DNA from 4 places in the Symbiopectobacterium purcellii genome. Region 3 is predicted to be linked to each of the others. Evidence: predicted binding sites of a transcription regulator. Region 3 holds the regulator's gene; each other region holds the start of a gene.
The links. The regulator PurR, encoded in region 3, represses purine synthesis genes. The targets are predictions, from matches to a motif close to CANGCAAACGTTTGCNTG.

Region 1 (8,075 bases), 2.3 Mb from region 3:
AACGTAAGGCGGCGCGCCTGTGTGAGCGCGTGCTCGGCTATCGTATTTTCAGCGATGAGCAGGGCAAGATGAACCTTAACGTGCAGCAGACCGGAGGCAGTGTGTTGGTGGTATCGCAGTTTACGCTGGCGGCGGATACGCAAAAAGGCATGCGCCCCAGTTTTTCCCGCGGTGCGGAACCTGCCGAGGCGGATCGGCTGTATCAGTATTTTGCCGCCCAGTGTCGTGAACGCGGCACCCACGTGGAAACCGGCCGCTTTGCGGCTGATATGCAGGTTGCGTTGGTTAACGATGGGCCAGTCACGTTCTGGCTTCAGGTGTGACAATGCCATGCGCGTCAGCGCGCCCATTGTCACCGATGCGCAGTACAGCCAATCGGAAGGAGGGGGAGGGAATGTATCACCTGAGAGTGCCTGAAACCGCTGAACAGATGGACGCCTACTATCAGTTCCGTTGGGAGATGCTGCGTAAGCCATTACACCAGCCGTTAGGTTCAGAGCGGGATGCCTATGACGCGCTGGCGCATCACCAGACCGTGGTGGATTAACAAGGGCGGTTGGTGGCGATTGGACGCCTCTCCATTAATGCCGATAACGAAGCCGCTATCCGCTTTATGGCGGTGCATCCAAGCGTTCGGTGCAAAGGGTTGGGCACGCTGGTGGCGATGACGCTGGAATCCGTCGCGCGTCAGGAAGGGGTAAAGCGCGTGGTATGCGGTGCGCGTGAAGATGCTGTGCCGTTTTTTACCAAGCTGGGTTTTTCCCTTCAAGGAGAGATCAGCGCACCGCAAACGACGCCTGTGCGTCATTATCTGATGACCAAACCCATTGCCTCTCTAGATGATATCTTGCATCGCCCTGATTGGTGTGCGCAGTTGCAGCAAGCCTGGCATGAGCATATCCCGCTCAGTGAAAAAATGGGTGTGCGAATCAACCAATATACCGGGCAAAAATTTATTACCACCATGCCGGAAACGGGTAATCAGAATTCGCACCATACGCTGTTTGCCGGTAGCCTGTTTTCATTGGCGACGCTGACCGGATGGGGGCTGATTTGGCTATTACTGCGTGAACGACATCTGGGGGGCACCATTATTCTGGCCGATGCGCATATTCGTTACAGCTCGCCGATCACCGGTCGCCCCAGTGCAGTGGCTGATTTAGGCTCGTTGAGCGGCAACCTGACGCGTCTGGCGCGCGGACTTAAAGCGCGTGTGCAACTGAACGTCGAGCTGTTTGGCGATGATAAATCCGGCGCGGTGTTTGAAGGGGTGTATATCGTGCTACCCGCGCAGCCTGCCGATCCCTTGGAACAAGGCGGCTCGGAAGCGGGGTAGCGGTACGGCCATTAATGCGCGGTGCTGACTTCACCGTGTTGAATCTGCTGCCTTACGCCGGTGCCATCGCTGGTGGTCCCCTGTAACAGACCGCTCAGCGTCGGTTTCAGCGGCGTGTTGGCGGCCAGATTTCCCGTTAAACGCAGTTGCAGATTGCTGTCGGCGCTGGGCAGGGCCTCAGACCCTTGCCAGCCCCAGTGTGTCAGGGTATCCATCGGCACTGAACGTCCGTTTAATGACAGCGTGAACGCCCGACCAGGTTGCTGCTCAATCGTGGCTTGCGCCTCAAGCAGACCACGTTGCGTAAACGCACTCAGTTCGGTAATGGCTATTTGCGCATCACTCGCGTTTAGCGCGAGAGAAGGACGGCGCACATCGAGTTTGTTGAAGGTGGCATCGCTGGCGTTAAGATTCAGCGTACCCTGCCAAACGCCCCACTGGTGCTGACGCGCCAGCAAAAGATTATTGCCGTAGCCATCCAGCGCGGTGAGCTGGAACGGAAAATCAGGGTTGATATCGATGAGCAGGTTACGGTTAGCGCGGAACTTCTTCACCTCAACATCGCTGAGCCAGTCCGGTAATGTCTTCTGCCAGCGCTCACGCCAATCCGTGGGCAGGGTATACTCCATCCCTGCGACCACGACTTCATTCAAAGTCAGACGGTGGTTATCGCGCGTCCACATGCCATCGGTGCGCATCAAACCACCTTCCCAGCGGGTAGTAAACTGTTTGATGGCCACTCCTTGCGGCGAAACGGCAAGGTTAACAATAGGATCAATCAGGTGCATGCTACCGTTGACGATGTCGCTGGCATTAAACGACAGCGTGCCGTCGTCGCTTTCCCAACTGTGCTGGCGGAACGTAATATTTTGCAGGGTGACGTCGAGATCGCTAAACGCCCAGCCGGGCCCTTCAATGCGGGCATCCACCATATCAAAGCGCGAAACGGCTACCGAAGGCAGTTCAGCCACGGGCTGCCAGAAATCTTCCAGCGATTTCGTGGTTTGTAAACGCACGTTACTCAGTCGCAGGCTATCCACCTGCCAACTGCCATCTTCTGCACGTCGCGCATTACCGGTTAACTGACCGCCCGCAACGTCTGCACCAAAGTTGGTTAACGTAAGTTGGTTATTGTTGATTTCCCCCTGAATCAGTACCTGACTGGCGGGGACCTCATTGAGGCGCAGCGAGCGCGCGCTGAGTTGAAAATTACCTTGCGTACCGAGCAGATGCCCCTGCTCTGGCTGCCAGGGGGTGATGCCACCGTTAATTTGCTGCCCGTTCAGCGACCAATCACCGTCTTGCGATTGGAGCGCCATGGTGCGCAATTGCAGCACATCGGCCATGAACGGAACGGCAATGTTGCTGCCAGGCAGCAGATTCAAGGTACCGCCTTCCAGTTCAAGACTGGCAAAGTGGCTCGGTTCTGTCAGCTGCCGTGCGCTTACACCAAAGGACATTTTACGTGCCGCAAGGGTCAACGGCTGCCCTTTGACGCCAAAGGTGACATCGTTAAACACGATATGGTCGGCTTCTGACCAGTTATGCTCTATTTTTCCGAGCGTTAGCTGGTAGTCAGTATTGTCATTCACCCAAGAAGTGACGCGGCTGGCGGCCCAGTGGGTTTGCAACACAACGTAAACGATGACCAATGCCAACAGGGCTAGCAACAGCAAGGTGAGCAGTAGTTTCCCGAGAAATTTCATCGTATCAGTCCATGCCTTGTCATCGTGAGCACTTGTGTTATGCCGCAATTCTTCCTGCGTCTCAATACTTAACCGTGGTTACAGACAATAAAAAACGGCCAGTGTTTCCACACTGGCCGTTTTATCATACCCAAGTTAGACGCTATTGCCTCTGCCTGGTTTTATTTTTCTTCTGCGGGAAGACAAGATTCAGAACAATCGCGGTAATCCCCCCTGCGGCAATGCCGGAGGAAAGCAGGGTTTTCAGCCAATCCGGCGCGAATTGCAGAATCAACGGCTGCTGTGAGACGCCCAGGCCGACAGCCAGCGACAGCGCAATGATCATGATGGCGCGGCGATTAAGCGGCTCGCGTGAAACAATGCGCACGCCAGAGGCTGCAATGGTGCCGAACATCACGATGGTTGCGCCGCCCAGTACTGGTTCAGGAATGTGCTGCACAAAGCCGCTGACTGCCGGGAACAGGCCCAGTACGATCAGCATCAGTGCTACCACAAAACCCACGTAGCGGCTGGCGACGCCGGTCAGCTGAATAACGCCGTTGTTCTGGCCGAAGCAGGAGTTAGGGAAGGTGTTGAAGATGGCGGACAGGCAGGAGTTCATACCGTTAGCCAACACGCCGCCTTTCAGGCGTTTCATGTACAGCGGGCCGCTAACCGGCTGCTCGGAAACGTCGGAGGTGGCGGTGATATCACCGATGGTTTCCAGTGAGGTCACCATAAACACCAGCATCAACGGGATTAACAGGTTCCAGTCGAAGCCGAGGCCGTAATAGAGCGGTGTCGGGATCATGATCGCCGAGGTGTGTGTGGCCGAGGTGTCTTGCGGCAGCATCCCCATCGCCCAGGCGGCAAAGTACCCGACCGCCATAGCAATCACCAGAGAGGCGACGCGCAGATAGGGGTTGCGTTGGCGGTTCAGCAGGATGATGACTAGCAGTACGATAGCGGCCAGTGCCAGATTTTTAGGGGCGCCGAAGGTGTGATCGTTCATGGCGGCGAAGCCGCCGCCGATTGATGTTAATCCCACCTGAATCAGCGACAGACCGATGATCATCACGACCACGCCGGAGACCAGCGGCGTGATGATGCGGCGCGCCAGATGCAGGAAGCGGGAAAGGATGATTTCAGTGAAAGAGGCCACCATCAGGGTTCCGAACAGTGCGGCCATCATGGTGGGCACATCGGCACCGCCATTTTTCAGCGCCAGACCACCCATGATTAACGGGGTGACAAAGTTAAAGCTGGTGCCCTGAATAGAAAGCAATCCCGATCCTACCGGACCCCAGGTTTTAATTTGCAGAATGGACGCCAGGCCGGAAGCGAACAGCGACATGCTGATGATGTGTTGGGTATCCTGCGCGGGCAAACCGAGTGCCTGGCAGATCAACAGGGCTGGGGTAATCACCGCCACAAACATAGCCAGAAGATGCTGGCTGGCGGCAAACAACGTTTGCGCTAACGGCGGTCTGTCTTCCAGACGATAAATCAGTTCACTGTTACGGGGCGCAGCGGTTGGCGTCTCCGTTTGGGGCAGTTCCGTGGTGGTGGTAGTCATGATCAAGGGCGTCCTGAAACGGCAAAGAGGGCATTTTAATGATCTGCTTTGCAAAAGCAATCGTTTGCGGAGCGATTACAAAACAATCTTGTGTTATGCCGGATGACGGTCGGGATTTTTTGAATGCCGCGTTATCAATGTGTGAAAAAACATCGATTATTTTATCGTGGTAACGCGCAATTTAACGTTTCGCGAAGGTGGAGGGCTTTACATACACATGCAGTGCGACAAGGGCTATCCGCGCCCCTTTTCTGCGCCTCGCCTATGGCGTTAGGCATTGGTATAGCGCACCCGCTCCGGTAACCAGCGTTCAATCAGCGCTTTGGCATGTTCGGGATAATGGGCATGAAGATGGCGCGCTACGCGCTGTACTTCGGGGATCAGTGCCTGATCGCGCAGTAAATCCGCCACTTTAAATTCGGCGCTGCCGGTTTGTCGCGTTCCCAGCAGTTCGCCGGGACCGCGAATCTCTAAATCCCGTTGCGCAATAACAAAACCGTCGTTGCTGTCGCGCATCACCTGCAAGCGCTGCTGCGCCGTTTTACTCAGCGGCGTCTTATAAAGCAACACGCAGTGAGACGCGATGGCACCGCGTCCGACGCGACCGCGCAACTGGTGCAGTTGTGCCAAGCCCAGCCGCTCTGGGTTTTCGACGATCATCAGGCTGGCATTGGGCACATCTACGCCCACTTCGATAACCGTGGTCGCCACCAGCAGTTGCAGTTCGCCCTGTTTGAATGCCTGCATCACCGCCTGCTTCTCTTGTGCTTTCATCCGGCCATGTACCAATCCGATGCGCAGATCTGGCAGCGCGACTTTCAGCCCTTCGCAGGTGGCTTCAGCCGCTTTTGCTTCCAGCAGGTCGGACTCTTCAATCAGCGTGCAGACCCAGTAGGCCTGTCGTCCTTCTTCCCGGCAGGCACGATCGACGCGGGTGATAATATCCTCACGACGAGAATCGGGGATGGCGACCGTGGTTACCGGCGTTCTGCCTGGCGGCAGCTCATCGATGACTGACGTGTCCAGATCGGCATAGGCCGTCATTGCCAGCGTGCGTGGTATCGGTGTTGCCGTCATGATTAACTGGTGAGGATGGAAGCCTTGTTCCACCCCTTTTTCCCACAGCGCTAACCGTTGATGTACACCGAAGCGGTGCTGTTCATCAATAATCACCAGCGCTAACCCACTAAATTGCACCTGTTGCTGAAAAATAGCGTGCGTGCCCACGATCATACTGACCTGACCATTGGCGATGGCCTCTTGTTGCGCAACGCGGGCTTTGCCCTTTTGCTTGCCAGCCAGCCAGCCGACCTCAATGCCAAGGGGCTCAAACCAATGACGAAAGTTGATGACGTGTTGTTCCGCGAGCAGCTCGGTGGGTGCCATTAAGGCCACCTGTTTGCCGTTGGCGATAGCGCGCAATGCCGCCATGGCTGCCACCAGCGTTTTTCCCGAGCCGACATCCCCTTGTACCAGACGCATCATGGGGAACGGCTTCTCCATGTCGGCTTCAATGTCGTTGATGACGCGGGTTTGTGCCTGGGTAAGCGCAAACGGGAGGGCGGCCAACAACTGCGTTTTTATGGCGTCCTGCGCATGCAGTGAAAGGGCTCGGTGACGCTGCGCACCGGCGCGTACCGCCAGCATGCTTAAGTGATGCGCCAGCAGCTCTTCCATGATTAAACGCACTTGCGCCGGGTGTTTGCCGTGCTCAAGCTCACTCAGTTGCGTACCCGCCGGGGGACGATGCAGCGTATGTAACGCTTCAGACAGCCCCATCATGCCGCGGCTTAGCTCCTGCGGCAGCAGCTCTTCTATCGGCTGTGCATCCAGACGCTCCAGCGCCTGATCGGTCAATTTGCGCAGTGTTGCCTGACGCACCCCTTCCGTGGTTGGGTAAACCGGCGTCAGGGAGGCTTGTAATTCTACCGGTTGCTGGGCGTCACCCTGCACGCGGTATTCGGGATGGATAATCTCAGCCCCGTTCTTACCACGTTTGATTTCACCGTAGGCGATAACGTGCTGGCCCGGTGCCAGGCTGTTTTTCATTGCGGCATTGAAATTGAAGAAGCGCATCGTCAGCACGCCACTGCCGTCACTGATCTGGCAGGTCAGCATGCGTTTGCGGCCAAAGACGATGTCGTTGCGCAGCACCTCACCTTCCACCGTGGCATAGATGCCGGGCAGCAAGTCGCCAATAGCGTAGAGATGGGTGCGATCTTCATAACGCAGCGGCAGGTGCAGCAGCACGTCCTGTACGGTTTCCAACCCAAGGCGTGCGAGTTTAGCCGCCTGACTGGCACCGACCCCCGTGAGGGTGTTCAACGGTTGGTTATTCAGCAGGTGACTTTTCATGGGGATGTCTCGCTATTCGGCGGCGGATTGCATCGCTGCCCACCATGCCGTGTCGGCAATGATCTGGCCCTGATGGTCGATGTGCGGACGGGGAAGTTTTTTCCGCATCGCTACGCGCGCCAGCATCGGATAACCCCCTTCGAACAGCAAGCGTTGCTGCTCATCGTCATCGAGCATGCCTGTGTCACGTTGGTACATACCCGCGTTTTGACGTTGGCGCTGGGCTTCGTACAGGATCAGCGCAGAAGCGACCGACACGTTGAGGGATTGCACCATACCGATCATCGGAATAATGATGTCCTGATCGGCCAGCGCGAGTGCTTCCTGAGTGATGCCGGTTTTTTCCTGACCGAGCAGGATGCAGGTTGGTCGCATGTAATCGACCTCACGAAAATCGACCGCCTTGGCAGACAGATTGGTCGCCAGAATCTGCATGCCTTGCGTTTTTAAATGCGAGACGGCATCGGTGATAGTGCGGTGTGTTTTGACCTGTACCCAACTGTTGCTGCCTGCCGCCGATGACACCAGTGTACGCATGCGGCTGGTGGGCCAAACGGCATGGACTTCGTGTACGCCAACGGCATCAGCGGTACGAATCACAGCGGAAATATTGTGGGGTTTGTGCACCTGCTCCATACACACCGTCAAATCGGGTTGACGGCTGGTCAGCATCTCTTGGATGCGGGCGTAGCGTTCTGGTGTCATACGATGTCTCTTGCGTTATCCCGGTGCCATGTGTGCGACCGGGATCGTCAGGGCTATCACTGGTACGGTGGCAATCAGTTGCGATTACGGGTCACTTTGATGACATCCGGCATCACGCGGATTTTGCGCATGACGTTAGCCAGATGTACCCGATCGCGCGTGGTCAAACGGATAAAGGCGCTATACACGCGACCATCCCTTTCTTCCGTATTGATGCTCTGAATATTGGAGTTGGCGGCATTAATCGCTGCGGTCAGGTTGGCCAATGCCCCCTGATGGTTGAACATGTCGACCTTAATCTCAGCGATAAACTCTTGTTCGGTAACCTTATCCCACTCGACCGCCATGAATTTTTCTGGCTCTTTCTGGTAGCCGCGAATATTTCGGCAAGACTCATGGTGAATCACCAAACCTTTAC
Region 2 (8,075 bases), 1.4 Mb from region 3:
CAGAAAGAGAGAGCACTTGCTGATGACAGGCAGCAATCACCTCGACGGACAGCGCCGTGCCGGACGTCGCGCCCTGCGCGTTAACCCTGTCCGGTGCAAAGGCGCGTAATGCATCCAGCCAGCGGCTAGCCTCTTGCGGCCGTTGGCGTACTCTCGCCAGATCGGCAAGGTTAAGATAGGCTTCTGCGCAGCGTGGATCGAGGGCTATCGCCCGCTCCGCTAACTCGGCAGCGCGATCTAGATGGCCGAGTTCGCGCAACAGCGACGATTGGTTGATGCAGGCTTGAACAAACTGAGGGTCGCGCATCAGCGCCTGCTGGTAATGATGCAATGCTTGCTGACTCTGCCCTAAACGGCGCAGTGTGTTCGCCAGATTATTGTGGGCGTGTGGATTGACGGGGCGATCAGCCAGCACCTTACGCAGACAGGATTCGCTGAAAGTCAGCTTGCCACACTCTTGCGCGATGATACCCAGGTTGTTCCACGCATCCATCAGTTGTGGATCGGCAGCGACGGCCTTGCGCGCCGACTGCTCAGCGTCTTTTAACTGCCCCTTTTGGCGATACATTTCTGCCAGATTGCTGTGAAACAGCGCAGGTGCTTGGGGCGAGCGGGTCGCCGCCTCTAAGTAGGTCACCGCGCGTTCCTGAAAACCATAGGCATGGGCCATAACGCCGAGCAGATGCATGGCCCCCGGTTGCTGAGGGACGACACGCAAAATGCGCAGACAGAGTTGCTCTGCCTGCGCCGCTTGACCAGCCCGCCAGTGTGCATACGCGCGCCGCAGTGCCGTTTCTACGGTAAGCGGTGCCACTGGATGAGTCGGATTAAGCACAAAATCTCCCTGATGCCAGCGAATCAACTGAAACAATGCGCCAGCAGCATGACTACACCGCTGGCGCAGGGGAATCAGAACTGCCAGCGCAGTTGCAGATTACCGGTGTGACTTTGATAGTGTCGGGCCGCTTCGCCGGTATATTTTATCGTCACGCTGAGGTCACGCGAGCCCACGAGAGAACCCCCCGCAGAGAACACGCCAGTATCCACAATCGGTTTCGAACCGCGTGCCACAAAGGAACTCGCACCGGTGCTGTCGGCAGAGAAACTGGCTACCGATTGCAGCACATCATCATGGTATTCGTGACGCCATCCACCCTGGATAAATGGCTGGATTTCACCGTCTGACATTTTGAAGCGGTGATCCAACTTCAACGCCAGGTCACTTTTGAGCGAGGTCACCATGGTATCGTCAACCCGCAATCCCGCACCGTTGCCACCCGCTTCGGTGTAACCGTCCTGCCCCAGTTTGCTGTAGGTTAAGGCAGCGATCGGTGTCAGTCGCGTCCGCAGGGTTCCCATCGAGAGCGGATACCCCACCAGACCGGAGGCAATGAACTGGTTGCCTTTGAATGTGGCCGTGGTATTACCGTTAAATCCGGTGAAATCAAGCTGACGCTTGGTACCGTAATGGTGGAAGATCCCGCCAGTCGTCAAGTTGACGTACCAAGGGTCACCCTCATAGTTGGCATAGCCAAACACGCCGTAAGATTTGACATGGGCCGAACTGCCCAGATTATCGCCGCTGCTGTTCACCATGGTGGTGGTGTAGCTGCCTAACCCCCCCCAGACGCCAATTATCGTTGACCTCACCATCGCCCCCTAACATCACGCCAACAAAGTGTCCGTCGTAACCCGCGATATCCCCTTGCTGACCGCGGTTGACCTTACCGCCAAAGCCCTGTCCCCAGGCTACCGGACCGTCATCATTTTCCCCGGTCGAAATACCGCTGCCTGCACCTGCCAGACGGATGGCTTCACCGCGCTGCGCCAATACGTCCAGGACTGACATGGCGGGCAGTGCTGCCGCCTGTGCCGAGGCAGAAGCGATCGCCGCCGGGCTCAGTTGCGCCCCCGCACGGTTGGCTTCTGCCGTATTGCCTACCGCAGCACCGGCGTTAAACAGATTGAGCAGTGACGACTCCGTGCCGCCATAGTTAAACAGGCCATTCAACGCAGAGACGGCATTTGACGTCGTGGCATATCCGATCGGCTTGTAATCGCCATTGCAATCACCGAGCGTCACCACCAGATCGCTGGTATTACCGTGCGTAACCGTATTGCCCGTCAGCAACCCGGTGTAATCCTCAGCCCAGTAATCCAGCTTGTCGGCGTTGTAATCCGTACCCTCGCTGTTTGCCCGAATCACCACGTAGCGCTGCCCTTGAGCAAACGCATATTGGCCGTTGCCCATTAGCCCCACGTTAGATCCGCTGGTGATATTGGCACTGCCTGATACGACCAGGCGGCCATACCCGTTGTAGGAGTTAATGTCACCGTTGGTGGCAAGGTAGTTATTGACGCCAAACAGCAGGCTGGCACCACAGCCCTGTTGATAGTCGCCGTCGATCGTGAGCACATTGTTGACCATCAGCTGAGCGGAGCCGTTCACCAGTTGGCCTTCCCCCAGAATGACATTGTCATTAAGCACTGTGCTGCCCGTGACAAAAGTCAGGTCGCCGGCTGCAATGGAAATGGTGCCGATACTGCCTTTTTCATAGCCAGTCAACGTACCGACGTCTTCATCTTTGCCACCAAAGAAGGTCAGGCCGCTGGTGGAGTAGATATTTCCTGCAATAACCCCATCATTATAAATCGACCCGATACTTCCGCCATCAATGGAAAGCGCGGCTAACTCACCGCCGATAATGCCTTCATTACTGAGCGATCCAAGGGTACCGCCGTTATAAATACCCATAGCGATATTGGTATCGATAGAGCCAGAGTTGAAGAATGTCCCAACATAGGAGCCGCCTTCCACCACCAGACCATCCTCGGCGTCAATCAGCCCGCTGTTATTAATCGCGGCGATCGTACTGACGGCATTTTCTGGATTACCAAATGCACCGATGCCCAGGTTGGCACTCAGGGTACCCGAGTTGAAGAAGGTGCCGACATACCCACCACCCGCCACAATCAGACCGTCATCAGCATCAATAAGGCCGGTGTTGGAAATCGAGCCTATCGAACTGACCTGTTCGACATTTTCACCAAACACGCCAATACCTAAGCCTGCATCGATGGTGCCGCCGTTGATTAATGACGATACGTTGGCATCATTATCCAGAACAATGCCCGCATCACCGGTAATCAATCCGGTGTTACTAATGGAATAGATACTGGAACTGTTGAGCAGGAGAGCGGCATCGTTATCAGAGGAAATCGTACCCGAGTTAACCAGTTCATACAGCATGGAATCCTTTTCCAGCACCACGCCTTGGTCACCACTGATCTCACCGGAGTTCTCGAAAGAACACAGGTTACTGGCGCTGATTAAAACGGCCGTATCTTCATCACCCTCGATATATCCCGAGTTGTTGAATTCACCCAGAAAGCTGTTGTTCTCGAGGTAAACACCCTTATGTCCCGAGATGGTACCGGTGTTAAACAGCGAATCAATGTTACCCGCATCACTCCAAAGGCCGGTATTGTCGCTGGCAGAAATTAAACCGGAGTTGGTTATCGGACCGATCGACCCGGTGTTGTAAATCCCATCATTGCCTGTGATAACACCAGCATTGCTGAGCGAGCCAATGGTCGACGTATTGGTAATGCCAAAATCGGTTCCGGTGAGGGTACCGGTATTGGTGATGCTCAGATAATCCTGTGCTGTTGTAATGCTCAGACCACCTTGGCTGGTGGAAACATCTATCGATGCAGCGGAGGATGGGTAAGTAGAAAGAACACCTAGTACGGCACTTACTGCCACCACCAACGGTTTGACTTTGAATGACGAAGACCTCATCCGGCACTTCTCCCAAAATAATATAACTAATTGATATTTAATCAATCCTCTGATATCGATAGCCTTTTAATTAATAACGATGAATAAAAATGATTTACCGTTATTAATTAGAAGCAACCTTCATGGAAAAAACGCGTTTGCGATAAGAACTGTCTCAAAGGGTAGACGGGGCGTGGGAGAAAACTTTCATATTCTGATTCTTGCGCTGAGCGCGCACGGGCTTGGATATCAGAGGGTTACGCGAAGATAGTGAGGAAAAGCGGTAAAAAAAACGCCAGCCCAAAGGCTGGCGTTAACTTACAGGTTACTGGCGATCAGGCATAAACCGGGAAACGCTCGCAAATAGCGAGGACTTTTTGTTTCACGCGTTCAATGGTCGCTTCGTCATTGATGTTATCCAATACGTCACAGATCCAGCCTGCCAGCTCACGCACTTCTGCTTCCTTGAAGCCACGACGGGTTGCCGCTGGCGTACCGATACGGATACCGGAAGTCACAAACGGGCTCTTCGGATCGTTCGGCACACTGTTTTTGTTAACGGTAATGTTAGCGCGACCCAGAGCGGCATCGGCTTCTTTACCGGTCAGGTCTTTGCTGACCAGATCGAGCAGGAACAAGTGGTTACTGGTGCCACCGGAAACCACGTTGAAACCGCGCGTCAGGAACACCTCAACCATGGCCTTGGCATTCTTCGCTACTTGCTGCTGGTAAACTTTGAACTCAGGTTCCATCGCTTCTTTCAGTGCGACCGCTTTACCGGCGATAACGTGCATCAACGGGCCACCCTGACCGCCAGGGAAGACAGCCGAGTTCAGTTTTTTATACAGATCTTCATCACCGCCCTTGGCCAGAATCAGGCCGCCGCGCGGACCCGCCAGCGTTTTATGGGTCGTGGTGGTGACGATATGCGCATGGGGAACCGGGTTAGGGTAAACATCAGCCGCGACCAGACCCGCAACGTGCGCCATATCCACAAACAGATAAGCACCAATGCTGTCAGCAATTTCACGCATTTTCGCCCAGTCAACCACGCCAGAGTAAGCAGAGAAGCCGCCTACGATCATTTTCGGTTTGTGGGTTTGTGCCAGTTCAGCCATTTCTTGGTAATCGATTTTACCGCTTTCATCGATGCCGTAAGGAATCACTTTATACAGTTTGCCAGACAGGTTAACCGGAGAGCCGTGGGTCAGGTGGCCGCCGTGAGCCAGGTTCATCCCCAGGATGGTATCACCCGGTTGCAGCAGTGCGGTATACACGGCAAAGTTGGCCTGAGAACCGGAGTGCGGTTGCACGTTAGCATAGTCAGCACCGAACAGCGCTTTAGCGCGGTCAATCGCCAGTTGCTCTACGATGTCAACGTATTCACAGCCGCCGTAGTAACGTTTGCCGGGATATCCTTCGGCATATTTGTTGGTTAACTGAGACCCTTGAGCCTGCATAACACGTGGGCTGGTGTAGTTTTCTGACGCTATCAGTTCAATATGCTCTTCCTGACGCACCACTTCTTGCTGCATCGCGTGCCACAGTTCGGCATCGTAATCGGCAATGTTCATTTCACGCTTTAACATCCGCATCTCCTGACTCAGCTAACTATATGTACAGTAAAAATGCCCGCAACGGGTATTGGCCTATAGTGTAAACCGTTTATCCCCTTGCATGATAGGGCTTGACAGAGGTTTTTACGCAAACGATTAGCTCCAAGCAGCACAAGGCTTAGCGGCCTAATGACTTCGTACGCTGGCAAGGGAGTTTTCTTCATCTGCATCCTGCACTTTCTTCATTTTGTGTGTCCATCGACACAATAAACACCAACACCAAGCAGGGATTTACAACGCGACAACGCTCGAATAAGATGCATTAAAAATACATCTTATAAAGCCACTTGGAGTCACCATGCTAGACGCAAAAACCATCGCTACCGTAAAATCAACCCTGCCCTTGCTGACAAAAACCGGCCCGGCACTGACCGCCCATTTTTATCAGCGCATGTTCAGCCACAATCCTGAACTGAAAGACATCTTCAACATGAGTAATCAGCGCAATGGCGATCAGCGAGAAGCCTTATTCAACGCTATCTGCGCCTATGCGGCCAACATTGATAACCTCTCGTCACTACTGCCTGCGGTAGAGCGTATCGCACAGAAACATACCAGCTTCTCGATCCTGCCGGCGCAATATGGCATCGTTGGCAAGCATCTGCTGGCCACGCTGGACGAATTGTTTAGCCCCGGCGAGGAGATATTGGCGGCCTGGGGCAAAGCATATGGCGTATTGGCTGAGGTTTTTATTCAGCGTGAACGCGCCATTTATCAGGATGCGACTAACCAGCCCGGCGGTTGGGAAGGTACTCGCCCCTTTCGCATCGTGAACAAGCAGGCGCAGAGTGCGCTGATCGCCAGTTTCACGCTGGAACCTGTCGATGGCAAACCGGTGGTGGATTTTAAACCCGGCCAGTATTTGGCAGTCTACATCCGCCACAACAGTCTCACTCATCAGGAGATTCGCCAATATTCCCTGACGCACGCCCCCAATGGTCGCACTTACCGTATTGCAGTCAAACGCGAGCAGCAGGGAACCGTTTCCAGCTATCTTCATGACATTGCACAGGAAGGCGATATTATTTCACTGGCAGCGCCCCACGGAGATTTCTGTTTATCGGCCTCCCCTACCACGCCAGTCACGCTTATCTCTGCGGGCGTAGGGCAAACACCGTTACTCAGTATGCTGCACCAGTTAAAAGAGCAGACGCATGAGGCGGATATCCTGTGGTTGCACGCCGCTGACAACGGCGATGTGCATGCGTTTGGTGATGAGCTGGCGCAAATTAACCAGCAATGGCCCACATTGACGCGTTACGTCTGGTATCGCCAACCCGGTAAAAACGATCGCCCCGGTGAAGATTTTCACTATCAAGGCGTCATGCTGTTGGACAAACTGGCGTACCGCCTGACCAATTCCTGCATGCACTTTTATCTGTGCGGTCCGGTGGCCTTTATGCAATTCGTCGCGCAGCAACTCCTCGCCGTGGGCATTGCGCCCTCACAGTTACATTACGAATGCTTTGGCCCCCATAAAGTCGTGTGATGCACTGACACGCAAGCCGCTACCGCGCGGGCAAACGCACGCGCGGTAATCTTATCCACGATCACAAATTTATGCTCCCACCCGATACGCTGATGATAAAAAACGGTATCGATCACAAAAATCCGCCACGCCATAATTAAAATAACGCTTCATTTTAAAAAAACGCAGTTTTAGCTTCTTGATTTGCTCCGCGGCCTGTCTGCATCCCACTTTTTTGGCCGAACTGACAAGGAGTTTGTGTAAGAATCATTAGCACTGCGGCAAGCCTGTTGCACACCACCAAAACGAAGTCGTCTTTTTTACTACTTTTTGCTACAAGGGATGTATCTGACCATGTCTACACGATTTTCTCACCGCATTACGCTCGCGCTGCTGATTAGCGCCTCCGTGGGCTATGCCCATGCACAAAAGAATGCCGCACCGGCTAGCGAAACGCTGCCCGCCACGGTGTTGGGAGAACACACCACGCTCGAAGGTATCGTTGCACACCGCGATGCGCGCCTGCCTGCCACCATTATTGTGCGCGACCAACAAGGGCACCGTCGCCAAACGCAAACGGATGAGCAGGGCCACTACCAGTTAGACGTGTCTGAATTAACGGCACCGCTGCGCCTGTCTGCGGTCGAGTCTGGCGGCAATAACTGTTTGCTGAACAATCAGGCGCGCGCCATCTGCCTGAGCGCGTTGCTGCCAACCGCCCAATCGGGTAAAGGCAACACCGCCAACATCAACCCGTTTACCGATCGCATCGCCTCCGACATGGCCGCGGCGGCAGGCTACATTGGCCCGCAGCAACTCTCCGATGACGCCGGTACGCCAGCGCTCTCGGCGGCAACCTGGAAACAGGCTAATGCGGTGTTTCATGCCGGCTTCGGTGCCGCGTTAAAACAGGCGGGCATCACTAACCCTGCACAATTTGATCCCCTGCACTACCCAGCAACGCAGCAAAAAGCCGTTCGCCAACTGGTTGAGGTGGTCAATCACAACCGCAACTACCATAACGACAGCGGACAAGCGGGCCACACCGTACTGACGGACAGCGTGTTCCGACCGATCGTCGGGCTTAGCGCCGATGGCAGCTACGAAGGGCTGGATTACGGCTATGCCCGTCGTCAGTTGGATGAGATCAAAAAGGCCAAGACGCGCATCTTTATCGTTGGTGACTCCACCGCTGCCAACTACGAGAAAT
Region 3 (8,075 bases):
TTAACAGTAAACTGTGAGCGTTGTTGAAACACTGGAAAACAAGAAGTGGTGCGTTCTAATGGACTCGAACCATCGACCCCCACCATGTCAAGGTGGTGCTCTAACCAACTGAGCTAAGAACGCATTTTTTGAGGCTGGTTGCTAAAGCAGCGGAGGATGCCCTGTGCTGCCGTGCGGGGCGCATAGTAGCGAGTGAGCGTGGTGCTGGCAAGACGCAAATACAACATTTATGTGGTTGAACTGCACGACTGCTGCACTTGTGTTCACCTTGCGTTTTTTTCACCCAGCGCAGGCTGCGTGCAGCCCCTTGCGCTGGGTGATCTCAGCGTTAGCGCGCCGCGCGCGCCAGAATATCGCCAGGGGGTTGACGTTGTAAGTAACGGATACGTAGCACCATCATGATCGCGGCAGCCGTGAGCCCAATGATAAAGCCACACCAGAAACCGGCAGGACCCATGCGTGGTACCCAATAATCGGTCATTGCCAGCAGATAACCGCTGGGTAAACCGAGTATCCAGTAGGAGACGAAGGTGATGTAGAAAATGGAACGCGTGTCTTTATAGCCACGTAATACGCCGTTGCCGATAGCCTGCACCGCGTCAGAGATCTGATAAATCGCGGCCAAAAGCATCAACTGCGCTGCCATAGCGACCACTTCCGGGTTTTTGTTATACAACAAAGCGATCTGTTCACGCAGCAGTGCCGTGAAAATGGCGGTACAACAGGCCAGCATCACGCCGGTCGCGATGCCGGTATAGGCCGCGACACGCGCATCTTCCACTGAGCCTTCTCCCAGCCGGTGACCAACACGGATCGTCGAGGCAATGCTGATAGACAACGGTAGCACAAACATCAGTGAACTGAAATTCAGTGCTATCTGGTGCCCGGCAACGTCAATCACACCGAGTGGCAGGATCAGCAGGGCGACGATGGCAAACAGCGACACTTCGAACAGCAGGGCGAGTGCAATGGGTAAACCGAGTGAAAACAGACGCCGCATGGCGGAGAAATCAATCTGCCAGCGCTGCCATTTGATGTCGCGCAGCCAGTGAGCACGCATACTGTAAAACGCCATCATCAGCATCATTATCCAGTAGGTAGAGGCAGTCGCGACGCCGCACCCCACGCCGCCCCCCAGTTCTGGCATGCCAAATTTGCCGTAGATAAAGATATAGTTCAGGGGAATATTGATCAGCACACCAATAAAACCAATCACCATGCCCGGCTTGGTTTTGGACAACCCTTCACACTGACAGCGCAGCACCTGATAGAACAGATAGCCCGGCACCCCCAGTAACATCACGTGCAGATAGCCGATGGCAACATTCGCCAGTTCCGGTGAGTCGGTGTGCATCATGGCAATAACGTGTTTGCCGTTATACAGCACCACCATGGTGATAACCGCAACGATCGCGGCCAAAATAAACGCCTGCTGAACCTGATGGGCGATGCGAGGGCGTCGACCAGAGCCGTTGAGCTGGGCCACCACTGGCGTGAGCGCCATCAATAAACCATGTCCAAACAGGATGACCGGCAACCACACGGAGGTGCCGACTGCAACCGCCGCCATATCGGTGGCGCTATAGGCACCCGCAATAATGGTGTCAACGACACCCATGGACGTTTGGGAAACCTGCGCAATAATGACAGGAACCGCGAGCGTTAACAGGCTCCGCGCCTCTGACAAATATTTCTGCACGCAAACACCTTCCTTGAATTGTTAAAACGAAAAACTGACGTCGATACCACCTCGCGTTCTGTTATACGACAGCTCGGCGAGGTAGCGCGTTACTTTTCCAGCAGGGGGTTGGGATGAATGAAAGTAAACAACCGCAAGCGAGATAACGAGCATAAATGGCTTTTGAAGCCATCCATCTGAGATGGAAAATCAATCGATGACAGAACGTTGTTCTAGTGTAGCGGCTTGGCATAAGTAAACCAACTTCTTCGTAAGATATTGTGTCACAAGAGAGGGTCTGTTGCCTTATCGGATTTGTCAGGTGCCAAAGGTGGGAATACGTTTGGATTTCCAGTCGTTATGAGGCAAACTGCAAAATGATTTGTCAGCCTTTATTTCCTCGCAGCGAGCCACCGTAGCGTAGGGGGAGAGGCTGGCACAGTAGCATTCAGCTATTTCACTGATTTATTATGAGGCAAGCGTATGTTTACCGGTATTGTTCAAGGCACCGCGCCGGTGGTGTCCATCGATGAAAAAACGAACTTCCGCACGCATGTGGTAAAACTTCCTCCCGAATTACTGACCGGCCTGGTGACAGGTGCCTCGATTGCCAATAACGGTTGTTGCCTGACAGTGACGGCGATTGATGGCGATCGGGTCAGTTTTGATTTAATGAAAGAGACGCTGCGCCTGACCAACCTGGGCGATATTACGCCGGGCGATCTGGTGAATATTGAGCGTGCCGCAAAATACGGCGATGAGATCGGCGGACATGTTATGTCCGGGCACATTATGTGCACGGCTGAAGTGGTTAAAATTCTCACCTCGGAAAATAACCACCAAATCTGGTTCCGACTGGCCGATGAATCGCAGATGAAATATGTGCTGCACAAAGGGTTTATCGGGATTGATGGTATCAGCCTTACGGTGGGCGAAGTGACACGCAGCCGTTTCTGCGTGCATTTGATTCCCGAAACGCTGCAACGCACCACACTCGGTCAGAAGCGATTGGGAAACCGGATCAATATTGAAATCGATCCACAAACTCAGGCGGTGATCGACACGGTTGAACGTGTGCTGGCACAGCGCCAGGCACAAGAGGCCGTAACGGCAAATGCCGCGCAGAGTGCCTGACGCCTGAGCTGAAAAGCGATAAAAAATGCCGTACACCCTTGGCTGTACGGCGTTATGCTGACTGAAATCAGCGCGCTACACGCACGCCGCCTTCAATCCCTTGGGGGCTAAACAACACCTGCCACAGTTGAATGTTCCGCGCGCGAAACGCCCCGGCACATGCATTCAGGTAGTAACGGAACATACGATTAAAACGCGGTGAGTAACGGTTCGCTAACTGTGGCCAATTGGCGATAAAACGATCGTGCCAGGCCATCAAGGTTTTATCGTAATCGGCCCCAAAATTATGCCAATCCTCCATCACCAGATAGGGTTCACTGCGTGCGGCAATGTGGCGTACGGAGGGCAGACAGCCGTTGGGGAAGATGTATTTGTTAATCCAGGGGTCAACCTGTGAATCGGTTTTGTTTGCCCCAATGGTATGCAGTAGAAACAACCCTTCGGGTTTGAGATTTTTGCTGACGACGCGAAAGTACGTATCGTAGTTTTTCGGTCCTACATGCTCAAACATGCCGACAGAAACGATGCGATCGAAATGTCGGTTAAGGTCGCGATAATCCTGCAATTCAATGGTGACATTGAGATCGCTACAGCGTGCCTGAGCCAATTTTTGCTGCTCACGCGAGATGGTCACGCCGTAAACCGATACGCCATAATGGCGTGCCGCATAAGCGGCAAGCCCGCCCCAGCCACAGCCAATATCCAACAGTGTCATGCCTGGCTGAAGCTGAAGCTTTTCGCAAATCATGCGCAGTTTGGCCTGTTGCGCCTGCTCAAGGGTTGTGGCCTCTTTCCAGTAGCCGCAGGAATATTGCATATGTGTATCGAGCATCAGGCTAAACAGATCGTTGCCCAGGTCGTAATGCTCCTCGCCGACGATCCAGGCCCGCTTGCGGGATTGCAGGTTAATCAAGCGTGCAGCGACAATATGGAAAATGTCTTTGAGGTGATGGGGGGCTTTTTTCTCAAGCCCTGCACGTAAGATACGCCGAAAAAAGCAGTCTAAACGCTCGCACTCCCACCAACCGTCCATATAGCTTTCCCCGAGCCCCAGTGAGCCTTCACGCAGAACGCGTTTGTAGAAATCGGGGTTACGTACCCGGATATCAAACGGGCGTGAACCATTGATTTTAATATCGGCGATAGCTAATAACGCGTGTACGATCCGGAACCAGGACGTGTTATGTTCTGCCAGTTCCTCTACATATGATGAACTCATAATTTCTCCCAACCTTGCCAGACAGCGCTGCAAGGAACAGCATAGATAGTCTCTCATCAACCCGAACGCTGCGGTTTGTACACAGCGTGTTCGAATCACGGGCAAGTTACCCGTTGTTCAAATTGTAAGCGGTTGCATTCGTGCGCAGCCGTTTATGCTTGCCCGTTGCACAGTGGCAGCGGGCATAACATCCATCGTCTACTCTCTGGATACCCAGAGGGAATGAAGTGTCAACGCCGGTACGTAGTAACACGTAGGGGCATATATCCTGATACGCAGTCGTGCGTTCGTTATAATAAGGATAAGTGTAGGGATATTGTCCGAATGAAAAACAGTGTATGACTGCTTCAATCAGAGGACAAGTCAAAATTGATTGATGCAGTCATGAAGAATTTACAAATCAACGTGCTATACCCGTCATACTTCACGTTGCAGGTGCGTTGTCTGCACTCATTATTCGGCCCATCCCTGGGCCTCACCGCTTACGAGGCCGCCGCACGCGGCGTTCAAATCTGCTCCGGGCAGGTTTGTCACCCGAATCACTTAACCGAGTAAGCTCATCGGGATTAATGAATCTCATCCCTGAGATTCACCCTTCGGGCCAGCGCTTGCGCTGTTCAAATCTGTTCCAGACGGAGTTGTCGCTCATTTGCCGCCTTCCTGTCACTCGAATTATTTAGGGTATATAAGAAAACCGTCTTGAGCATCAACTGCGGTAGTCGCGGGAAGGGCCGTCACCCACAGAGCGACGCTCGATAAGCGTTGGGTGAACCTCAATCATCTGTGTATCTTCGCGCTTGCTGGTGATGCGATCGAGCAGCATGGTAAAAGCCGATTGGCCCAAACGCTCTTTTGGCTGGTGGATCGTGGTTAAGGCTGGGGTGAAATAACGTGCATGGCGAACATTATCGTAGCCAATCACGGAAATATCTTGCGGTACGCGTAGCCCCAATTCATCAGCCGCGCAGATAGCGCCCATAGCCATGATGTCGCCGCCGCAGAAAATAGCGGTCGGGCGCTGTTTTTGCGCCAAAATCTGGTGCATGGCTTTGTAACCGGATTCCGGCTCGAAATCCCCCTGAACAATCCATTCATCGCGAACTGTGATATCCGCTTCCTGCAAGGCTTTGAGAAAACCCAGATAACGTCCGCTGCCCGTGTTGCGTTCCTGAATACCGGGAATGGCACCAATGTCGCGGTGGCCGCGCTCAATCAGATAGCGCCCAGCCAGATATCCCCCTTCGAAGGCGTTATCTATAATGGTGTCCGTAAAATCACTGTGTGCCTGACCCCAATCCATTACCACCATGGGAATGCTGCGGTAATCGGACAACATGCTCAATAGTTCAGGCGGGTATTCCGCACACATCACCAACAGGCCATCGACCCGTTTTTGCGCCAGCATGGAAAGATAAGCACGCTGTTTTTCCAGGTTATTATGCGAGTTACACAGAATCAGGGTGTAGCCTTTGGCATAACAACTGTTTTCAACCGCTTCGATAATTTCCGCAAAGTAGGGCGCTTCACTCGAAGTGGCGAGCAATCCGATGGATTTGGTGTGATTGACCTTTAAGCTCCGAGCCACTGCGCTCGGGGAGTAGTGTAATTCCTTGATGGCTTCCCGCACGGCCGTTTTGGTCTCTTCGGCGACGAAACGTGTTTTGTTGATGACGTGAGAGACGGTTGTTGTTGAAACGCCAGCACGCTTTGCCACATCTTTGATCGTTGCCATCTAAACATGACTCCTGAACCTACTTGTTACGGCAGTATATAGTTTGTTAATCGTTTGCTTTTGCGTAATGTTCTCTTTCCGATGGTATAAACAGGATATCAGAAGGAGACTGCCGACGTACTTTGTACCTAAAGGGGACGTGTTGATCCCATCGAAGATGACGTGTTCGGACACCGACGCAGCGCACGGTAAACTGCGAATTTTGGCTGATTTACCGCGAAAGTGAAAGGGTTAATTGATTTAATTAGTGCAGCCGGGATCGGAGATTTTCCCTATAAAATGTGTAACAATGATCTTTTAGCATCATTGTGCTGCGGTATTGGTGTGCAGGAAACAACGAAGCATCCGGTGCGGCGGCAACGTTTACGCGTTTCTGTGTTTCAAGGAGATAGAATGAATACTGATTTTAAAATGTCATTAATGACCACGGTTGGGGCGTTAGTCATGATCATGGTATTTAGCTTTGTTGCCGTGTTGAACTGATCGCGATTAAAATAAAGACCAGGCTGCATAGGCATCACCTGGTCTTTATTATCGATAACATGTCGATTTGGCGATCACCGAATCGTTTGTGGTGTCACCACGCGACGTGCACCAATGTAGTGTTCCTGCCAGTAGTCTTCACTCAACTTACTGATCTTGATATCGGCACCGGTTCGCGGTGACTGAATAAACTTACCATTGCCGAGATAAACGCCGACATGATCTGCGGTGCCGCGACCGTTGATGCGAAAGAACACCAGATCGCCAATCTCCAGTTCACCCTTATTGATGGGGGCTGCATCGCGCAAGTGATACATTTCATTGGCGGTGCGCGGGATAGGGATTTTCACCACATCCTTGTAGGCATAATAGACCAGGCCGCTACAGTCAAAACCGGTATAGGGGGAGTTGCCACCCCATTGATAAGGTTTACCGATCTGACTCATCAGCTTGTTCATTGCCGTCATTTTTGCATGCTGATAACGGCGCTTATGCGCTTCACTGAGTACTACCTCTTTGCCCGCTTTCTTGGTGCCTGGTTTTATTGCCGCCGTTTTCTTTTCAGTGGCATCAGCCCCTTTTTTGAGCCCCTTCACCAGTTTTGCGGGCGTTGCACTGTGGTAGCGGGATGACGCGGTTTTTGACGCGATACTCTTGATGTCGACGTCAGCAGAACTTTTTTTAGTGGTGGTCGTTTTGGTCGGTTTCGTGCTTTGCGCTATCTTGGTTTTTTTCTCAACGGCCTTTTTCTCAACGATCTTTTTTTCTGGCTGCGTTTTAGCTTTTTCCTGCGTTGTCTTCTTCTTCGGTGGTTCCGGTGGGGTTTGTGGCTTTTTAGCGGTTTTGGTGGTCTGGTTTTTTTTCAGGTGTTTGTCATCCGTGCTGGCGCTGGCTTTCTTTTCCGCATTGGTATGCGGAGCTGCCTGAGCAACATTAACAAACAGATGGCTGAAGAAAACAAAGATCAGAGTAATAAATACGCGCATGATAAAAGAGACCGAATACAATCCTTAACTCGCTCAATTCGAACAGTATTCACGAAAACGCCATGAGAAAAAAGCAGGAAATCACCTTTTCGCTTAACAGAATCATGAGAAAACGTTAATAATTGTTTTCCCGCTGTAAATATCATCATTTATTGCGGCATATTTCACCGAGGGGACTGAGGGGGAACGGTGGCAGGAAAAACCCTACAAAAAATGGCGTTTTTTTGTCATCACCGCTCTCGCTACAATGACGCAACGGTAAATGCGCTTTGCAATCACTTGGATGACAAAGCGCATACGCGACAATGGTGCGATAATACTCCGTTACATAATGATGCCGAGCGATCCCTCCGACAGGAATGGGGTAGCGTGATGGCTCGCAGAAACACCGTTTGAGGAAGCAAAAAGCATGACGACGACAACGATTGAAAAAATTCAGCGCCAGATTACAGAAAACCCGATTTTGTTGTACATGAAAGGTTCACCGAAGTTGCCGAGCTGCGGTTTTTCCGCCCAGGCTGTACAGGCACTGTCGGCGTGCGGTGAACGCTTCGCCTATGTGGACATTTTGCAAAACCCGGATATTCGTGCTGAGCTGCCGAAATATGCTAACTGGCCGACCTTTCCCCAACTGTGGGTTGACGGTGAGCTGGTTGGCGGATGCGACATCATCATTGAAATGTATCAACGTGGTGAATTGCAGCAACTGATCAAAGAAACCGCAGACAAATACCGTGAACCGCAGGATGGAGACAGCGCGCAGTAAATTGCGCCTGTTGGCGGGTATTCCGCCGGTATTTGAGGTTAAAGAGGGGACCCAGCACCGTGGTCCCCTTTTTTTGG
Region 4 (8,075 bases), 1.2 Mb from region 3:
TCGGTAATCCCGCATTTGTCAGCATCCCCGCGATGGCACCTACCCCATCGACCATTTTGTGCCATCCATGAAAAATCAACAAAATGCCAAAAGCGAGACGCAGCAGCAGTTTGCCTGCATCGGGTTTATCCAGTACACGATTGATTAAGCCCAGCATTATTCACCTGTTAGTATTGTTAGTAAACTCAGTAATACGAATCATTTAAGACTAATCTGACTTGATTGCAAATCCTACTCCCAAATAAGTAATGTTTGATCTACAACAAGAAAATTTTTATTCAATAAAATAATTCAAATGCGTGACATATTATCAATTTTATTGACATTGTGTTACTTTTTAACCAAGCGGTCCACATTTACCCGGCGAATAGTTACCTCGCCATACTGACTCACGCAGCCAGTTATGCTATAAGAGCGCCTTGGTTATTCAGCCTTTGTGCAGACTGCGCTGCCTGGCAGCTGATGTCTCATCCTTCTGGTTATCAGGGTTTACTCATTATGATTACATTACATACAAACTTCGGTGACATCGTCATTAACACGTTTGCAGACAAAGCGCCTGCTACCGTGGAAAACTTCGAAAACTACTGCCGTAACGGCTTTTATGACAACACCATCTTTCACCGTGTGATCAATGGGTTCATGATCCAGGGCGGCGGTTTCGCACCGGGTATGCAGCAAAAATCCACCGAAGCGCCTATCGCCAATGAGGCCAATAACGGCCTGAAAAACACCCGTGGCACGCTGGCTATGGCACGCACCAACGATCCGCACTCCGCTACCGCACAGTTCTTTATTAACCTGGTGGATAACGATTTCCTTAACTTCCGCTCAGAGCGTGCTGACGGCTGGGGCTATTGCGTGTTTGCCGAAGTGACCGACGGTATGGATGTGGTTGATAAGATCAAAGACGTGTCAACCGGTCGCAGCGGCATGCATCAAGACGTTCCTAAAGAAGATGTGGTAATTACCCACGTAACTGTCAGCGAGTAATCGCAGCAGCATGGCAACACTGTTTATTGCCGACCTGCATCTGAACGTACATGAACCGGCGATCACCGCCGGTTTTCTGCGTTTTCTGGCGCGTGATGCCCAGCAAGCGGATGCGCTCTATATCCTGGGCGATCTGTTCGATGCCTGGATCGGCGATGACGATCCGCAACCGCTGCATGCCAACGTCGCAGACGCGCTGCATCAGTTGCAGCAACGCGGTGTCCCTTGTTATTTCATTCACGGCAACCGTGACTTCCTGCTGGGTAAGCATTTCGCCACGCAGGCAGGCATGACGCTGCTCCCCGCCGAGCAAGTCGTGGAATGTTATGGACGCCGAATCCTGATCATGCACGGCGATACCCTGTGCATTGACGACGCGGCCTATCAGAAATATCGCCGCCGGGTACACAACCCCATCATCCAATGGCTGTTCCTGCGTTTACCTTTGCGTTTGCGTCTCAACGTGGCGGCAAAAATGCGGGCGGCAAGTCAGCAGGCAAACCAGCATAAGTCGCAGCAGATTATGGATGTTAATCCGCAGGCGGTACAGGCGTGTTTACGGAAGTGCGCTGTTAACACCTTGATTCATGGACATACTCATCGACCGGCGCTGCACAGGGTCATGACGCAAAGCGGCGAAGCACAACGTGCAGTGCTGGGTGCCTGGCATGAGCAAGGATGGATGATAAAAGTCACTGCAGACGATACTGCATTGATTTCCTTTCCCTTCTGATTTCCTCGTTTTTTTTATGCCTTTTGTGGCAAACCTGTGATGACATTATACCCTAAATAATTCGAGTTACAGGAAGGCGGCAACGCAGTGAACCCCCAGGAGCATACTCAAGTATGTGACTGGGGTGAGCGAGGAAAGCCAACGCACCTGCAACTTGAAGTATGACGGGTATAACGGCAATAATACTGCGATTGGCCCCTACGCAACCGTTTTCCTTCCCGAACGCACATGGTATGATCTGCGCCCTCCAGCCAGAGCGCCGTTTGTTTTCTGGCCGACGCAGCCATGCGTCTCAATACGTCATATCACAGGAGCACTACAGGCATGTCATCCAACGCTGCCCCGGCAAAAATTGCCATCGTCATGGGTTCAAAGAGTGACTGGGCTACGATGCAGTTTGCTGCGGAAATTCTCACCACACTCGCTATTCCCTTTCACACCGAAGTCGTTTCAGCGCACCGCACGCCGGACAAACTGTTTAGCTTTGCAGAGCAAGCCGCACAAAACGGGTTTGATGTGATCATTGCGGGCGCAGGCGGCGCAGCGCACTTGCCCGGTATGCTGGCAGCGAAAACGCTGGTGCCAGTGCTGGGTGTGCCGGTTCAGAGTGCAGCGTTAAGTGGCGTTGATAGCCTGTACTCCATTGTGCAAATGCCGCGTGGCATCCCGGTCGGTACGCTGGCTATCGGTAAAGCCGGGGCCGCCAATGCGGCCCTGCTCGCCGCACAGATTCTGGCGCTGCACGATAGTGAGTTGGCCGTTAGCCTTGCCGACTGGCGCCAACAGCAAACCGATGAGGTGCTGGCGCATCCCGATCCGCGGGAGGAGGCATGAAACCCGTTTGCGTATTAGGAAACGGCCAACTGGGTCGTATGTTACGTCAGGCTGGTGAACCCCTGGGGATTGCCGTATACCCGGTGGGGCTGGATGCAGAACCGGAATCCGTCCCGTTTCATCACGCAGTCATCACCGCCGAGATTGAACGCTGGCCGGAAACCGCATTGACGCGCGAGTTGGCAGAGCACGCAGCCTTTGTTAACCGCGATATTTTTCCGAGACTGGCCGATCGTCTGACACAGAAACAGTTGCTGGATTCGTTGCAGTTGCCTACCGCCCCCTGGCAGTTGCTGGCTTCAGCGCAAGAGTGGCCTGGCGTCTTCAGTCGACTGGGTGAGTTAGCCATCGTCAAACGTCGCGTAGGCGGCTATGACGGTCGTGGTCAGTGGCGCTTACGCCATGACACCGCAGCGACCCTGCCGCAAGAGTGCTATGGCGAATGCATCGTGGAACAGGGCATCGCGTTTTCCGGCGAAGTATCGATGGTAGGTGCGCGTAGTACGGATGGGCACTGTGTGTTTTATCCGCTGACGCACAATCTGCATGAAGAGGGCATTCTGCGAGCCAGCGTTGCGCTGCCGCAGCCGGATGCGCGCATGCAGCAACAGGCAGAAACTATGCTGGCCGCCATCATGAACGCGCTCGGTTACGTCGGTGTGATGGCGATGGAGTGCTTTATCGTGGGCGATCGTTTACTGATCAACGAATTAGCACCCCGCGTGCATAACAGCGGCCACTGGACACAAAATGGCGCATCCATCAGCCAGTTTGAACTGCACCTGCGCGCCATTCTGGATCTGCCGTTGCCGAAACCGGTCATTGATGCCCCATCCGTCATGATCAATCTGATCGGTACTGACGTCAATTCTGCCTGGCTGGCACTGCCGCTGGTTCATCTGCACTGGTACGACAAAGAAGTACGGCCTGGGCGTAAAGTGGGCCACCTGAACCTGACGCACAGCGATCGCACTCAGCTACAACACACGTTGCAGTCACTCGTCCCCCTGTTACCTGAAGCCTATCACTCCGGCTTGCAGTGGGCACAAGCAACGCTTTAACCGCTGTACATTTCCCACCGTATGACTATTACGTCGGTGGGAAATGCATTCCCGAATGTGCCCGTCTATTTTGTGTGCGCCCCATAAACACACACATTTTATATGGTCTTATTTTGGCGTGACATCTGGATTATTAGGGCTATTATTAATCGCGGGTAAATTAACGTTATTTATTAGCAACGGTATTATTGGTTATTATTTGGCATAAAAATTAAGTTAAAGTATCAAATAAGAGACCTTATAAATAAATAACGTAAAGTATCATCATTGATATTTTATTTATGGTCGAATTTTGATAAAATTAAAACACGTCAATTCATTTCTGTGATCATCTCAATATTATTCGCTGACCGCCTCAATATAGAATGCCGCCACAATCAGTATTGACTCTCTAACATGCGATTGCGTTATAAAAACGCATCGATGTTTATTATTTATACAACATTGGTGCCATTACCAATATTGACACGATTTGCAAACTGTGTTCACCAAGGAGAACCAATTATGAGCACAATCCAAGAAAGCAGTGCGATCATCGCACCCGCATCTGGTTGGCGTAAAAGCGACACTGTCTGGATGCTCGGGCTTTACGGGACAGCCATTGGAGCGGGCGTGCTGTTTCTGCCGATCAATGCCGGTATTGGTGGATTAATTCCATTGATAATTATGGCAATTATTGCTTTCCCGATGACATATTACTCACACCGCGCACTGTGTCGATTTGTTTTATCCGGTAAAAAAGGGGGAGAAGATATTACTGAAGTGGTTGAAGAACATTTCGGTGCCGGTGCAGGGAAATTAATCACACTGCTCTACTTTTTTGCTATTTACCCTATCCTGTTAGTTTATAGCGTAGCGATAACCAATACAGTAGACAGCTTTATCACACACCAACTCCATTTACCGTCTCCGCCGCGCGCAGTGTTGTCTTTGGTATTAATTCTAGGCCTGATGTTTATCGTTCGCTTTGGCGAAGCCATGATTGTAAAAGCCATGAGCATTCTGGTTTATCCTTTTGTCATGGTCTTGATGCTGCTGGCATTTTATTTAGTTCCGCATTGGAATTTAGCGATTTTTGATAATATTTCATTCACCAGCAGCGTAACCTGCAATGGACTATTGTCTACCCTGTGGTTAGCGATCCCGGTAATGGTATTCTCCTTTAACCATTCCCCCATCATCTCCTCTTTTGCCGTTGCCAAGCGCAAAGAGTATGGTGACGATGCTGAGCCAAAATGCTCCCGCATTCTCTCCTACAGCCATATCATGATGGTACTGACCGTGATGTTCTTCGTGTTCAGTTGTGTACTGAGCCTGTCCCCTGCGGAACTGATGGAAGCCAAAACGCAAAACATTTCCATTTTGTCTTACCTGGCAAACCACTTCAATAACCCGGTCATGGCCTATCTGGCACCGGTTATCGCCACCATCGCTATCTCCAAATCATTCCTTGGCCACTACCTGGGTGCGGGAGAAGGCTTTAACGGGATGATAATCAAATCGCTGCGCAGTCGCGGAAAAACCATCGGGCACGCTAAACTGAACCGCATCACGGCGCTGTTTATGCTGGTGACCACCTGGATTGTCGCCACGCTCAACCCCAGTATTCTGGGCATGATTGAAACGCTGGGCGGTCCGGTTATCGCCTGCTTGCTGTTCCTGATGCCGATGTACGCCATTCAGAAAGTCCCGGCAATGAAGCAATACAGCGGGCAAATCAGCAACGTGTTCGTTACCGTGATGGGCCTGATCGCTATCACCGCCATCGTCTATAGCCTGCGTTAATCCACACTGAAGCGGCACGAGGCCGCTTCCCTGTTCCCCCTCACTACTGTCAGGAGACGGTCGGCATCGGTTGCCGGCCGCCTCTCGGCATACCTGATGACGAAATCTGTTGGCAATCTTTTGGTGTTGCCAGCATCTTGTTCGAGGAAATCGCCATGGTCAGCGTATTCGAGATTTTTAAAATTGGTATTGGGCCGTCGAGTTCGCATACCGTCGGTCCGATGAAAGCAGGCAAAATGTTTACCGATGAGTTGGTCAGCCAGTCGCTTATCACCGCCGTCACCGATATCGTGGTGGACGTGTACGGTTCGCTTTCCCTGACCGGTAAAGGGCACCACACGGATATCGCCATCATTATGGGGCTGGCCGGAAACCTGCCGGACAGCGTGGACATCGACGGCATTCCGGCGTTTATTCAACGCGTAAAAGAGACCCAGCGCCTGCCTCTGTTGGGAGGTGACTATGAGGTGAACTTTCCGCTGGAAACAGCGCTGCGTTTTCAGGCGGAAAATCTGCCGCTGCACGAAAACGGCATGACAATCCGCGCCTACCAGCAGCAAACCTTGCTGCACAGCAAAACCTATTACTCTATCGGCGGCGGCTTTGTTGTCGATCAGGAGCATTTTGGCAAGGCACTGGTGACAGAAGAGACCGCGCCCTACCCGTTCTATTCCGCGCAAAAACTGCTGCAACACTGCCACGACCACTGCCTGTCGCTGTCGGCAATTGTGATGAAAAATGAGATTGCCCTGCACGGGCGTGAAGCTATCGAGCACTACTTCGCCGATGTGTGGCAAACCATGCAAAACGCCATCCATCGCGGCATGAACACCGAAGGTATTCTGCCCGGTCCGCTGCGCGTTCCGCGCCGCGCCTCGGCATTGCACCGTTTGCTGTTTATCAACGATCGCTTCTCTAAAGATCCGATGGATGCCATGGACTGGGTAAACATGTTCGCCATGGCGGTCTCGGAAGAAAACGCTGCCGGTGGTCGCGTGGTAACGGCGCCGACCAACGGCGCATGCGGCATCATTCCCGCCGTGCTGGCCTACTATAACCAGTTTGTTCAACCGGTGACGCAGGAATCCTATCTGCGCTATTTTCTGGCGGCAGGCGCTATTGGCGTGCTGTATAAAATGAACGCCTCCATCTCTGGGGCGGAAGTCGGCTGTCAGGGCGAAGTCGGCGTTGCCTGCTCCATGGCGGCAGCCGGACTGGCGGAACTGCTGGGGGCTAATCCTGAGCAGGTGTGCATCGCGGCGGAAATCGGTATGGAACACAATCTGGGGTTAACCTGCGATCCGGTGGCCGGTCAGGTACAGGTGCCTTGTATCGAGCGCAATGCTATCGCCTCGGTCAAGGCCATCAACGCGGCACGCATGGCGATGCGCCGCACCAGCGAACCGCGCGTCTCATTGGATAAGGTGATCGAAACCATGTACGAAACCGGGAAAGACATGAACGCCAAATACCGCGAAACCTCACGCGGTGGGCTGGCAATCAAAGTGGTGCTGTGCGAATAGTCTGGTCGCGTCTCATCGTCCTCGGCTCACACACTCAGGTTATCCTCGGCGACAGCCGGGGATCGCTGTGAGAAGAAACGAGCTTCACCTCTGCTTTCGCGCTAAGGCATATCCCACAAATCTAAACCACGTCTTTTTATTGTTGCAGTGAATATTTCGTGCGCGTTAACCCACGCCGTTATTTGCTTCGTACATCGCACGTGCCTGACTCGGGCCGCTCAATCGCCCTCGCCCCGAGGCCCCTGGCTTTTCGTGGGAAATAACGCCGCTACGCGGTGCCTTCGGGGCCCAAGCCCACCGACGGGCCGCCAGCCACGTGTTCCAGACGCGGCGCTGACTTTCGCGGCGTCCTGCCGCTCACCCTGTGGTCTCATTCCCCTCAGTGTTATTTTTTTACGCGCTATAACGTCAAATAGTTCAATGCATGAAAAGCATAATGCTTTACGCTATTTTTTCTGGGTATTCCTCAGCGCCTGCGCGGGAATGACAAAGAAAAGGCCGGAATGGCCACGAAAGACAGGAAAAATCGGGGGCAGCCGGATGAATGCCAGAGCAACAGGCCATCGCCTTACGACTTTTTCTCGTTTTCAGGGCGTGACCAGATAATGTTGTTTTCCGCCGCCGAGATGTACCAGTCCACCGTGCTGTTCGTGACCGGTTTTACTGCGGCGGGCGCACTGTGGGCTTGCGGCGGGAACGCCAAGGCTTTCTTGCGAATGCGCATCGGCGTGCGCTGTTTTTCTCCGCTGATTTGCGCATGGAAGGCGGAGACATCCGCATCAAACAGCACGCCTTCCAACTGATGTAGGCGGTTCAAACCGCGCAGAATGCACAACAGGCTGCTTAGGGTTATCGATTCCCCCAACTCCGCGCGTTTGATGGTAGCGATGCCCAACCCGGCGCGTTCGGCCAAATCAACCTGCGACAGCCGCTGCTGAATGCGTGCTTCTTTGATTCTCCGGCACAGTTCAACAACAATGTCGCCTTCACTCATACTGCTGAATTTCATATTACAGCTTTACCTGCGCCCGATTAAATTCCGCACATTTTATCATCACTTTTTCATATGGCACGGAGAATCGTACAAAAGACAGGTTTTTTTACGATTTTTTCTGCTGCACCATCAGCCAAAGCGTCCGGTAATGT

Region 1: K6K13_RS20950 (nucleobase:cation symporter-2 family protein) is a predicted target of PurR. The motif match lies at 4,651-4,668, and genes of this name have one in related genera.
Region 2: glyA (serine hydroxymethyltransferase) is a predicted target of PurR. The motif match lies at 5,483-5,500, and genes of this name have one in related genera.
Region 4: purE (5-(carboxyamino)imidazole ribonucleotide mutase) is a predicted target of PurR. The motif match lies at 1,926-1,943, and genes of this name have one in related genera.

Annotation. Positions count from the first base shown of each region.
Region 1 covers NZ_CP081864.1:4,508,305-4,516,379, reverse strand. Annotated here, with positions in the region: gene dtd (D-aminoacyl-tRNA deacylase) at 1-323, shown strand, start outside; partial or broken gene fabY (fatty acid biosynthesis protein FabY) at 395-1,336, shown strand; gene K6K13_RS20955 (AsmA family protein) at 1,348-3,042, opposite strand; gene K6K13_RS20950 (nucleobase:cation symporter-2 family protein) at 3,185-4,597, opposite strand; gene recG (ATP-dependent DNA helicase RecG) at 4,868-6,952, opposite strand; gene trmH (tRNA (guanosine(18)-2'-O)-methyltransferase TrmH) at 6,965-7,657, opposite strand; gene spoT (bifunctional GTP diphosphokinase/guanosine-3',5'-bis pyrophosphate 3'-pyrophosphohydrolase) at 7,732-8,075, opposite strand, start outside.
Region 2 covers NZ_CP081864.1:3,275,223-3,283,297, forward strand. Annotated here, with positions in the region: gene K6K13_RS15375 (tetratricopeptide repeat protein) at 1-835, opposite strand, end outside; gene K6K13_RS15380 (autotransporter outer membrane beta-barrel domain-containing protein) at 910-1,653, opposite strand; gene K6K13_RS15385 (autotransporter outer membrane beta-barrel domain-containing protein) at 1,574-3,802, opposite strand; gene glyA (serine hydroxymethyltransferase) at 4,117-5,370, opposite strand; gene hmpA (NO-inducible flavohemoprotein) at 5,696-6,886, shown strand; gene paeY (pectin acetylesterase PaeY) at 7,220-8,075, shown strand, end outside.
Region 3 covers NZ_CP081864.1:1,910,630-1,918,704, forward strand. Annotated here, with positions in the region: tRNA gene K6K13_RS08945 (tRNA-Val) at 47-123, opposite strand; gene K6K13_RS08950 (MATE family efflux transporter) at 329-1,699, opposite strand; gene K6K13_RS08955 (riboflavin synthase subunit alpha) at 2,162-2,812, shown strand; gene cfa (cyclopropane fatty acyl phospholipid synthase) at 2,880-4,031, opposite strand; gene purR (HTH-type transcriptional repressor PurR) at 4,738-5,763, opposite strand; gene cydH (cytochrome bd-I oxidase subunit CydH) at 5,986-6,246, shown strand; gene K6K13_RS08975 (C40 family peptidase) at 6,321-7,232, opposite strand; gene K6K13_RS08980 (Grx4 family monothiol glutaredoxin) at 7,642-7,998, shown strand.
Region 4 covers NZ_CP081864.1:3,150,242-3,158,316, forward strand. Annotated here, with positions in the region: gene K6K13_RS14830 (DoxX family protein) at 1-157, opposite strand, end outside; gene ppiB (peptidylprolyl isomerase B) at 499-993, shown strand; gene K6K13_RS14840 (UDP-2,3-diacylglucosamine diphosphatase) at 1,004-1,726, shown strand; gene purE (5-(carboxyamino)imidazole ribonucleotide mutase) at 2,051-2,560, shown strand; gene purK (5-(carboxyamino)imidazole ribonucleotide synthase) at 2,557-3,621, shown strand; gene K6K13_RS14855 (HAAAP family serine/threonine permease) at 4,126-5,406, shown strand; gene K6K13_RS14860 (L-serine ammonia-lyase) at 5,562-6,929, shown strand; gene K6K13_RS14865 (helix-turn-helix domain-containing protein) at 7,498-7,938, opposite strand; gene pstB (phosphate ABC transporter ATP-binding protein PstB) at 8,053-8,075, opposite strand, start outside.